Bacillus pumilus: one gene and its partner. The protein of the gene in region 1 interacts with the protein of each later gene in a pairwise test. Links are inferred from orthologs where the notes say so. Each region holds a gene or a part of one and is shown on either strand. Other genes may lie near its edges.

The links. Proteins that work in one complex are often made in the same cells at the same time.
Region 2: the proteins of sufU (region 1) and GKC25_RS11775 interact in binary tests that used the Escherichia coli proteins (3 or more experiments, as listed by UniProt). The link is inferred for Bacillus pumilus from one-to-one orthologs.

The regions. Positions count from the first base shown.
Region 1 is NZ_CP046128.1:2,845,457-2,853,397, reverse strand. Bases 3,058-6,056 are described here. They hold sufU (Fe-S cluster assembly sulfur transfer protein SufU), read left to right. Parts: upstream 3,058-4,333; coding sequence 4,334-4,780; downstream 4,781-6,056. Other genes in these bases: sufB (Fe-S cluster assembly protein SufB), read left to right, coding at 4,798-6,056; GKC25_RS14595 (cysteine desulfurase), read left to right, coding at 3,124-4,344; sufD (Fe-S cluster assembly protein SufD), read left to right, coding at 3,058-3,124. Also shown: GKC25_RS14615 (carboxymuconolactone decarboxylase family protein), read left to right, coding at 74-442; GKC25_RS14610 (hypothetical protein), read left to right, coding at 658-795; Fe-S cluster assembly ATPase SufC, read left to right, coding at 1,007-1,792; more of sufD, read left to right, coding at 1,811-3,057; more of sufB, read left to right, coding at 6,057-6,195; GKC25_RS14580 (restriction endonuclease subunit S), read left to right, coding at 6,625-7,197; GKC25_RS14575 (type I restriction endonuclease subunit R), read left to right, coding at 7,202-7,941. UniProt on the Escherichia coli protein: A scaffold on which IscS assembles Fe-S clusters. Exists as 2 interconverting forms, a structured (S) and disordered (D) form. The D-state is the preferred substrate for IscS.
Region 2 is NZ_CP046128.1:2,315,440-2,319,373, reverse strand. What follows is about bases 870-3,710. They hold GKC25_RS11775 (cysteine desulfurase family protein), read left to right. Parts: upstream 870-1,639; coding sequence 1,640-2,782; downstream 2,783-3,710. Other genes in these bases: mnmA (tRNA 2-thiouridine(34) synthase MnmA), read left to right, coding at 2,878-3,710; cymR (cysteine metabolism transcriptional regulator CymR), read left to right, coding at 1,202-1,621; GKC25_RS11785 (replication-associated recombination protein A), read right to left, coding at 870-993. In the rest of the region: more of GKC25_RS11785, read right to left, coding at 1-869; more of mnmA, read left to right, coding at 3,711-3,934. UniProt on the Escherichia coli protein: Master enzyme that delivers sulfur to a number of partners involved in Fe-S cluster assembly, tRNA modification or cofactor biosynthesis. Catalyzes the removal of elemental sulfur from cysteine to produce alanine.

The sequences.
Region 1 (7,941 bases):
AGGTTTTTTGTGTATTTTTTCAAATCTCGCTCATAATAAAAACGAACAAATGACCTGAAGGGATGGAATAAAGATGAATGAACAGCATATGAGCGGATCTATGCAGCAATCACTGACGGATTATAAAACGGCAATGGGTGAATTTCAGAAGAAAATGCCGGTGTTTGGGAAGAAATTCAATGAATTTACGGAGCAATGCTTTCAGAGCGATTCATTAACGCAAAAGGAAAAGCAAATGATTGCCCTTGGCATCAGTATTCATGCACAGGATGAATACTGCATGATTTATCATACAAAGGGAGCGCTCGATCAAGGCGCGACAGAAGAGAATTTGCTGGAGGTTGTCAGCGTGGCGGCAGCATTTGGCGGCGGGGCAGCACTGAGTCAAGGGATTACTGTCGTTCAGCAATGTATAGATGAATTTGGAGGACAGACGCATTAAGGGAAGGATAAGACGGTATTTTTCCATAACAGGGAGTTGAGTCGTTCTCAGCCGATTGTGAGAGAAAATATGCCAGCATAGAACGTCATATCCCTTTTGAGTGAAGCCGCATGTCTTTGATATAATAAAGCTACACTCAAAGAAGGGAATGGTTTATTATTTGTTCGGACCATAGTACACTGGGATTGGATTATACCGCCGAGATGGAAAAGGCCATGCATAAAGCTCATGGCATGAGCTATGCAGAGTACGAAAGAGACCATGACTTACGGATGAAAGTGGAATATAAACGAGAGCAGTCCTATCGAGATGAGAAAAGACAGCTCGCAAAAATGAATATACGAGGCTATTAAATAGCTCAGGGACGGGGAGAACAGTTTCCCGTCCTTTCTTTATGAAAACAGTCTTTTCGACATAAATCCTTTTATCTACCGGCTTTTTTTGTTAGAATTTTGAGAGCATCCTCTCACGTATATCGTGAATGTGTTGTATTCACTTTTAATTTGTTATAAAATTAGAATGAGAATAAATTGAGAATAATGATTATTTTGGAGGTATCGATATATGACTGCTTCGACATTAACAATTAAGGACTTGCACGTTGAGATTGAAGGGAAAGAAATCTTAAAGGGTGTAAACCTCGAGATAAAAGGTGGAGAATTCCACGCAGTAATGGGACCAAACGGTACAGGTAAATCAACTTTATCTGCTGCAATTATGGGACACCCTAAATATGAAGTAACAAAAGGCAGCATTTTGCTAGATGGCGAAGATGTACTTGAAATGGAAGTAGATGAGCGCGCTCAAGCAGGTCTTTTCCTTGCGATGCAATACCCATCTGAAATTAGTGGTGTCACAAATGCGGACTTCCTTCGTTCTGCTATTAACGCTCGCAGAGAAGAAGGCGATGAAATCTCTCTGATGAAATTCATCCGCAAAATGGACGAAAACATGGAGTTCCTTGAAATGGACCCAGACATGGCGCAGCGCTACCTAAACGAAGGTTTTTCAGGCGGGGAGAAAAAACGCAATGAAATTCTTCAATTAATGATGATTGAACCAAAAATTGCGATTCTTGACGAAATCGATTCTGGTCTTGATATCGATGCGTTGAAAGTGGTTTCTAAAGGAATTAACAGAATGCGTGGCGAAAGCTTCGGCTGCTTAATGATCACTCACTATCAGCGTCTACTGAACTACATCACACCAGATCACGTTCATGTCATGATGCAAGGACGTATCGTGAAATCTGGCGGACCAGAGCTCGCGCAGCGTTTAGAAGCAGAAGGCTATGACTGGATTAAAAAAGAGTTAGGGATTGAAGACGAAACTGTTGGTCAAGAAGCGTAAGCGTTAGGAGGATTATTGATGACATTAGAAACGAAATTATCAGTAGATCAAGATTATGTCAAAAGCTTCTCCGAGAAGCATCAGGAACCGGCATGGATGAGCTCCCTTCGCTTACAGGCTCTTGAAAAAGCAGAAGACCTTCCAATGCCAAAGCCTGACAAAACGAATATTTCTAAATGGAATTTAACCAATTTCAAACAGCATACAGTCGAAAGTGCGCCATTTGGATCATTAGAAGAGCTTCCTGAAGAAGTGAAATCTCTCATTGATTTAGAGGACACGGATAAGACAGTCTACATTCAGCGTGATCAAACGCCAGCATACTTGTCTCTTTCAACGGAAGCGAAAGACAAAGGCGTGATCTTCACTGACCTTCATACAGCGCTTCGCGAACATGGAGATCTAGTGCAGAAATACTTCATGACAGATGCAGTAAAAGTAGAAGAGCATAAACTAACAGCTTTACATGCTGCTTTAGTCAATGGCGGAGCTTTCCTCTATGTACCGAAAAATGTAGAACTTGAAGCACCAATTCAAGCCGTCTACCTGCATGAAAATGACGACACGACTTTGTTCAACCATGTCATCGTCGTAGCAGACGACCATAGTGCTGTGACATATGTAGAAAACTACATCAGTACGGCAAAGCCAGAAGAAGCGATCTTCAATATCGTGTCTGAAGTGTTTACAGGAGCTAATGCCCGCGTCACTTACGGTGCAGTAGATAACCTTGCAGAAGGCGTCACAGTCTATGTGAACAGACGCGGTATGGCAAATGGCCGTGACAGTAAAATCGAATGGGCGCTTGGCCTGATGAATGATGGAGACGTCGTGTCTGAAAACATCACAAAGCTCATGGGCGACGGTACATTCGGTGATACAAAATCAGTTGTTGTCGGCCGGGGCAATCAAACAGAAAACTTTACAACAAGCATCATCCACTTCGGTAAAAACTCTGAAGGGTATATCTTGAAGCATGGTGTGATGAAGGATCAAGCATCCTCTATCTTTAACGGAATTGGTAAAATCGAGCATGGCGCAACGAAGTCAAATGCAGAGCAGGAATCACGTGTTCTCATGCTGAGTGAGAAAGCACGCGGTGACGCAAACCCAATTCTATTAATTGATGAAGATGATGTCACAGCAGGGCATGCTGCTTCTGTTGGACGTGTCGATCCAATTCAATTGTATTACCTCATGAGCCGCGGGATATCCAAAGAAGATGCAGAAAGACTTGTGATTTATGGCTTCTTAAATCCAGTCGTCAAAGAACTGCCGATTGAAGGAGTTAAAAAGCAGCTCGTTTCTGTGATTGAAAGGAAAGTAAAATAATGAATATCAAAGACGTTCGTGAGCAGTTTCCAATCCTTCATCAGCAAGTGAACGGACATGATTTGGTGTATTTGGACAGTGCAGCGACTTCTCAAAAACCAAGAGTGGTCATTGATGCAATGAATGAGTATTACCGGTCTTACAACTCGAACGTCCACAGGGGTGTTCATACCCTTGGCACAAAAGCAACGGACGCATACGAGGGTGCGAGAGAGAAAGTTCGTGCATTCATCCGTGCTTCATCTGTCCAGGAGATTATTTTTACTAGAGGCACAACAACTGCACTGAATACAGTGGCGATCAGCTATGCAAGAGCAAACCTCAAAGAAGGCGATGAGATTGTCATTACGCACATGGAGCATCATGCGAATATCATCCCTTGGCAGCAAGCAGCAAAAGCAACTGGCGCCACATTGAAATACATTCCGTTACAGGAAGACGGCACGCTATCGCTTGAAGATGTGAAGCAAACGGTCACACATCAAACGAAAATCGTCGCTGTCACACACGTCTCAAACGTATTAGGAACCATCAACCCGATTAAAGAAATCGCCAAAATTGCCCACGATCATGGGGCAATCATTGTCGTCGATGGTGCGCAAAGCACGCCGCACATGCAAATTGATGTTCAGGATCTAGATTGTGACTTTTTCGCATTCTCTGGGCATAAAATGTGTGGACCGACTGGCATCGGTGTACTTTACGGGAAGAAGGACCTTTTGAATAATATGGAGCCTGCTGAGTTTGGCGGTGAAATGATCGACTTTGTGGATCTGTATGATTCTACTTGGAAAGAGCTGCCGTGGAAATTTGAAGCGGGAACACCGATTATTGCCGGAGCAGTTGGACTAGGAAAAGCGATTGATTTCTTAAATGACATTGGTATGGAAGAAGTCAGCCGTTACGAGCATCAGCTTGCCACTTATGCGCTTGAGCGCTTTAAGGAGTTTGATGGTGCGACTGTTTATGGACCGCAGCACCGAGCTGGACTTGTGACGTTTAACTTAGACGACGTCCATCCACATGATGCGTCAACTGTTCTGGATACGGAAGGTGTCGCCATTCGTGCTGGACACCACTGTGCACAGCCGCTCATGAAATGGCTTGGTGTATCAGCAACTGCAAGAGCAAGCTTCTATCTGTACAATACAGAAGAAGAGATTGACGAGCTCATCGCAGCGCTCCGTAAGACAAAGGAGTATTTTACGAATGTCTTTTAATGTAAACTTAGACACACTGTACAGACAAGTGATTATGGATCATTATAAAAATCCGAGAAACAAAGGTGTGTTAAACGACAGCATTGTCGTCGATATGAACAACCCAACGTGTGGTGACCGCATTCGTCTCACGATGAAAATCGAAGACGAAAAAGTCATTGATGCGAAATTTGAAGGAGAAGGATGCTCTATTTCGATGGCATCTGCCTCTATGATGACGCAGGCAATTAAAGGGAAAGATATTGAAACAGCTTTGAAAATGTCTCAGATTTTCTCCGATATGATGCTAGGAAAAGAATACGACGATTCCATTGATCTTGGTGACATTGAGGCGCTGCAGGGAGTGGCAAAATTCCCAGCCCGCATCAAATGTGCAACATTATCCTGGAAGGCGCTTGAAAAAGGCGCATCTGCCGAAGATAACGGCAAATCATAAGATTGGAGTGAAAATGGATGGCTAAAAAAATGCCAGATGTTGGTGAATATAAATACGGCTTTTCTGATAAAGACGTTTCCATTTTCCGTTCAGAGCGCGGACTGACAAAAGAGATCGTTGAAGAAATTTCTCGTATGAAAGAAGAGCCTCAGTGGATGCTCGACTTCCGTTTGAAATCTCTTGAGCACTTTTACAACATGCCGATGCCACAATGGGGCGGAGATTTAAATGCATTAAACTTTGATGAAATTACGTACTACGTAAAGCCATCAGAGCGCTCTGAGCGTTCTTGGGATGAAGTACCAGAAGAAATCAAACAAACCTTTGATAAGCTTGGTATCCCAGAAGCAGAGCAAAAGTATTTAGCAGGTGTATCTGCTCAGTATGAATCTGAAGTTGTGTATCACAATATGAAGCAGGACCTTGAAGATCTAGGAATTGTGTTTAAAGATACAGACAGCGCATTAAAAGAGAACGAAGACATCTTCCGTGAGCACTGGGCAAAAGTCATTCCTCCGACTGACAACAAATTTGCTGCGCTTAACTCGGCTGTATGGTCTGGTGGTTCATTTATCTACGTACCAAAGGGCGTAAAAGTAGATACACCACTTCAAGCATACTTCCGTATCAACTCTGAGAACATGGGTCAGTTCGAGCGTACACTGATCATTGTTGATGAAGGCGCACATGTGCATTACGTAGAAGGCTGTACAGCACCAGTTTACACAACAAACTCACTTCACAGTGCGGTTGTTGAAATCGTCGTTAAAAAGGGCGGCTACTGCCGTTATACAACGATTCAAAACTGGGCAAACAACGTCTTCAACCTTGTGACGAAACGTACAGTATGTGAAGAAAATGCGACAATGGAATGGATTGATGGAAACATCGGTTCTAAGCTGACAATGAAATACCCAGCGGTCATCCTAAAAGGTGAAGGTGCTCGAGGTATGACATTAAGTATTGCCCTAGCAGGTAAAGGTCAGCACCAAGATGCAGGTGCGAAAATGATTCACCTTGCACCAAACACATCTTCAACGATCGTATCGAAATCGATTTCCAAACAAGGCGGTAAAGTCACATACCGCGGAATCGTTCACTTCGGACGTAAAGCAGAGGGTGCACGCTCAAACATCGAGTGTGACACACTCATCATGGATAACAAATCAACATCTGATACGATCCCTTACAATGAAATCTTAAACGACAACATTTCATTAGAGCACGAAGCGAAGGTATCAAAAGTATCAGAAGAACAGCTATTCTACTTGATGAGCCGCGGAATTTCTGAAGAAGAAGCAACAGAAATGATCGTCATGGGCTTCATCGAGCCATTCACAAAAGAATTGCCAATGGAATACGCCGTTGAAATGAACCGTTTGATTAAGTTTGAGATGGAAGGTTCGATTGGTTAAATTTAAAAACCTTTATTTACAAGGGTTTGAATAGTGTAGAAGGCGAACTTTTGAAGTTCGTCTTCTTTTATTTTTCAGTAATATCTAGATAAATGTCCTCTGTTTTTTTAATCGATTTATGCCCCACAACCTCATTAAAGAAGCAGTATTGCGCATGTGTAGGTTAAATCATGAGTGCCTTTATTTGTACATATTACTATGTCTGAAGATGATACCTTAAGCACACCAGTTACAAACATATGATAAAAATAGAAAATTATATAAATGTTAAAATCGCTTATGGTATAGTTTTCTAGATGTTTTTTTAAAAACGATAATATGTAATATAGAAATATTTCATATTATCGTTGACGAAACAATCTGGATGTGTTTTAATTTGTAATATGATAATATTTCGAAAAATCATATATATGATTTGGGGCGATTTAATTGGAGAAAAGTAAATTAAATGAATTCGTAACGTTCGTTCCCGGTATTAATCCAACAAGAGCACAAAAGCAATTTGAAACTCAAGAAATAAAGTATTATGACCAAGCGTCTTTTGAAGCTGATTATCATCGTGAGGACGTAGCTGTTGAAGAAAAGGCAAAACCTCAAAATAACCTATCGTTAAATGAAGGTGATGTTGTTATCAGTAACTCATTGCAGCTAGCCACAATTGTTGGTGAAAATAATGTTGGTAAAGTGTTGTCCCTCAACTTTACGAAAATAGAGTTTGATAGTGAACAACTTGATAAGAAATATTTTCTTTACTTGTTTAATGCTCATAAAGATGTGAAGCAGCAAAAAGAAAGGGGGGCACAGGGGAGTGGCCCTATTCTAAGAATTCCGCTTCGTGCCCTTGGGGAAATGATCGTTCCAATTGTTCCGATTGAGGAACAGAAGAAAATAGGCACTATTTACGTAGAAACAATGAAGCTACAAAATAAGTTAAGCCAATACGCAGACTTGATAGGGCAGTTTACGAGCTCGGTAATAGAAGGAACATTAAAGGGGGAGTAATGAAATGAAAAGTCAATCGGAATTAGCATTTGAAAATGAAGTTATCGATTATTTGACCAAAATCGGTGGAGTAAAACAATGGGAATACAAAAAAGACATTAAAACAACCGAACAACTTTGGGATAACTTTAAAATAATCCTAGAACAAAACAATAGCGCACGATTAGATGAGCCCTTGTCTGTTACTGAATTTAACCAAGTGAAGAAAATCATCACTAGTATCGAATCACCTTATCAGGCCGGACAGTTTTTGTATGGCGTTAATGGTGTTTCTGAAATTGAAGTTGACCTTGATAATGGTAGACATGTGTTCTTGACAGTATTCGACCAAGCCCAAGTCGGTGGCGGGAATACCGTTTATCAAGTAGTAAATCAAATTAAGCGGCCAAAAGTTGTTGATGGTAAAACGACTCGCAGGTTTGATGTGACTTTGCTCATTAATGGTTTGCCGATTATTCAAATTGAACTAAAGAAAGCACTTCATAGCGCTACGGAATCTTTAAATCAGATGGAACAGTATATAGCTGAAAAACAATTCAGCGGTATCTTTTCAACTTTGCAGATTTTAATCGCGATGACACCTTTTGATATTCGTTATATGGCAAATACGCCACTTGAAAACTTTAACCGAGCTTTTGCTTTCAACTGGCAAAATGAAGATGATGCTCGCCCTATTCGATCATGGAAGACGTTTGCAGATAAAGTGTTATCCATTCCAATGGCTCATGATTTGGCAACACGTTA
Region 2 (3,934 bases), 530 kb from region 1 along the record:
CGAGTTGGATTTAGGAGAAAGACACAGTTCAATGACTGCGTTAGCCAGCGGAATTCGTGCTTCCGGGAAGCCGACTCTTTCTGCTGTTTGAACAGCGCTTAACACACGAGGACCTGCCTGCGGACTAGCTAAACCAATATCTTCGTAAGCCATCACGAGTAATCTCCTTGAAATGCTTTCAAGGTCTCCTGCTTCAATCAGTCTGGCAAGGTAATGCAGCGCCGCATCTGCGTCAGATCCTCTAATGGATTTTTGAAAAGCCGAGAGGACATCATAATGAGCATCACCATTCTTATCATGTGAGAAGCTCTTTTTTTGTAAACATTCTTCTGCTGCGGCAAGAGTGATCATAATATGCCCAGCCTCATCTGCTTTTGTCGATAAGACAGCTAATTCTAACGCATTTAAAGCAGAGCGTACGTCTCCACCGCATCCATTGGCAAAATGATTCATCGCTTCATCGTTCACTGTCACCTCATAACCGCCAAGCCCGCGATGTTCATCCTGTAACGCTCTTGTTAACGCAGCTTTGATTTGCTCTGTTTCAAGCGGTTTTAGCTCAAATATTTGTGTCCGGCTTCGGATGGCAGGGTTGATCGCATGATAGGGGTTAGCGGTCGTTGCGCCAATTAAAATGATCATGCCATTTTCTAAATAAGGAAGAAGGAAATCCTGCTTTCCTTTATCAAGCCTGTGAACCTCGTCTAAAATAAGGATGACCTGGCCGCTCATTTTCGCTTCAGCGGCGACAGCTTCCATATCCTTTTTGTTATGAATGACTGCATTCAACGTCCGAAACGCAATGCTTGTACTGCCAGCGATCGCGGTCGCAATCGATGTTTTGCCGATGCCCGGCGGTCCGTATAAAATCATCGAGGATAAATGTTTTGCCTCGACCATTCGTCTAATAATTTGACCTTCTCCAACGAGATGCTCCTGCCCAATGATGTCTTCAATATGACTTGGGCGCATCCGGTACGCTAAAGGTTTCATGATTATCTCTCCTAAAGCAATGTCTTGTTTGTATAGAGTACCGAAATTTCTTCAAATAGAAAAGGGATGCGTCCTCCTAAAGCGCTCAGAACCGGCAAATGAAAGTTGGCTGAAAGTATGATATAATTGCTTTTGGTCTATATATCAGCGTATATGAAATCAGAAAAATAATTGATGACATAGAATAGAAAACGCAGAGGTGTTTAACTTGAAAATTTCAACTAAAGGCAGATATGGTCTGACGATCATGATCGAATTAGCCAAAAAACATGGCGAAGGCCCCACATCATTAAAATCAATCGCTCAAAACAATAATTTGTCTGAGCATTATTTAGAGCAGCTTGTCTCACCACTTCGGAATGCCCGTCTTGTGAAAAGTATTCGCGGTGCATATGGCGGCTATGTTCTTGCACATGAACCAAACGAGATCACAGCCGGTGATATTATTCGTGTTTTAGAAGGACCGATTAGTCCTGTCGAAGTCATCGAAAACGAAGAACCAGCAAAGCGTGAACTTTGGATTCGGATTCGTGATGCAGTAAAAGACGTACTAGACAATACAACTCTTGAAGACTTGGCAAGCTACACAGATGACGGAAATCAAGACGCGTATATGTTCTATATTTAGATCAGAGGTGTACCGGAAATGGAACGAATCTATTTAGATCATGCGGCCACAACGCCAATGGATCAGCGTATTGTGGACAAGATGATGCCTTACTTTACAGAGATATTTGGCAATCCCTCTAGTATTCATTCATATGGGCGCGAGGCAAGAAAGTGGCTCGATGAAGCAAGAGAAGTGATTGCAGGAGAATTACACTGTAAACCACAGGAGATCATCCTCACAAGCGGAGGAACAGAGGCGGACAACCTGGCGATTACAGGTGTGGCCATGGCAAGACAGCATAAAGGAAAACATATCATCACAGCAAAAACAGAGCATCATGCGGTGCTGCACACATGTGAACGCCTAGAGAAGCTAGGATTTGACGTGACATATTTAGATGTGGATGAAACTGGATTGATTCATCTTGAACAACTAAAACAAGCACTGAGAGATGATACGATTCTTGTGACCATCATGTACGGCAATAATGAAACAGGTGTGATTCAGCCAATCAAAGACATTGGCGAGCTTTTACACAATCACACTGCTCATTTTCATACAGACGCCGTGCAGGCGTTTGGAACAATGCCTATTGATGTAGCAGACCTTCATATTGATCTCTTATCTGCTTCTGGCCATAAGCTAAATGGTCCAATGGGAACAGGCTTTTTATATGTAAACGAAGGCGTGAAACTTTCTCCGCAAATATTCGGAGGAGAACAAGAAAGAAAACGCCGTGCTGGCACTGAAAATGTGGCAGGGATCGTTGGACTTGCAGAAGCAGTTCAATTAACGAAGCAAAATAGAAGAGAAAAAGCCATGCATTATGGTAAGCTCAAAGAAATCATGCTGCAAGTATTCGAAGAGGAATCACTCAATTTCTCTGTCAATGGGCACCCGAAAGAGACATTGCCTCACATTTTAAATGTTCATTTCCCGGGCGTTTCCATCGAATCGTTACTTGTGAATTTAGATATGGAAGGAATTGCTGTTTCAAGTGGATCTGCATGTACGGCTGGATCCGTCCTTCCTTCGCACGTGTTAAGCGCCATGTATGGCGAAGAAGCAGACAAGCTGACGTCCTCAGTCAGAATAAGCTTCGGTCTTGGGAATGAAGAGGATCATGTGAAGCAGGCGGCGCGCAAGATAGCAGCTGTTGTCAAACGCTTAGCCAAATAAATGCTCCTCTTTTGTTCGTGTGTGAAAAATGAAACAGCCAAGCACCTGAAGAACGAAACGCACATGCTGTTTCATTGAAAATGGAGTTGATGAAGATGACAAAAAGACCAGAAGACACAAGAGTTGTGGTCGGTATGTCCGGAGGAGTCGATTCATCAGTTGCGGCTCTTATGCTAAAGGAGCAAGGCTATGATGTAATCGGCATATTTATGAAAAACTGGGATGACACAGATGAAAATGGTGTATGTACAGCAACGGAGGACTATGAGGATGTCATCCGCGTGTGTAACCAAATTGGAATCCCTTATTATGCGGTGAATTTCGAGAAGCAATATTGGGACAAAGTGTTTCAATATTTCCTTGATGAATATAAAGCGGGCAGAACGCCAAATCCAGATGTCATGTGTAACAAAGAAATTAAGTTCAAAGCGTTCCTCGAGCATGCATTGTCACTCGGTGCGGATTATTTAGCAACAGGCCACTATGCGCGCGTCGACAGAACTGGCGATGAAGTCAAAATGCTAAGAGGTCTTGATGCCAACAAAGACCAAACGTATTTCTTAAATCAGCTGACTCAGGAACAGCTTGATAAAGTCATGTTCCCAATCGGTGATCTAGAGAAGAAAAAGGTTCGTGAATTGGCAAAAGAAGCAGAGCTCGCAACAGCAACGAAAAAAGATTCAACCGGTATTTGCTTTATTGGGGAAAGAAACTTTAAAACGTTCCTCAGTCAATATTTGCCTGCGCAGCCTGGCGTGATGCAGACAATGGACGGAGAAGTCAAAGGTGAACATGATGGACTGATGTATTACACGATCGGTCAACGCCAAGGTCTTGGCATTGGCGGCAGCGGTGATCCTTGGTTTGTCGTTGGAAAAGACTTGAAACAAAATATCTTGTTTGTTGAACAAGGTTTCCACAATCCACTTTTATATTCTGAAAGCATTTCAGCCGTCAATATCAGCTGGACTCGTCCTCATATTGTCGGCGAAAATGGTGAATTAACATGCACAGCCAAATTCAGATACCGTCAAGAAGATCACCATGTGAAGGTCAAAATGACAGGTGAGCAAGAAGCGATGGTCATCTTTGATGAACCCGTTCGTGCTGTCACACCAGGACAAGCGGTTGTCTTTTATGATGGCGACGAAT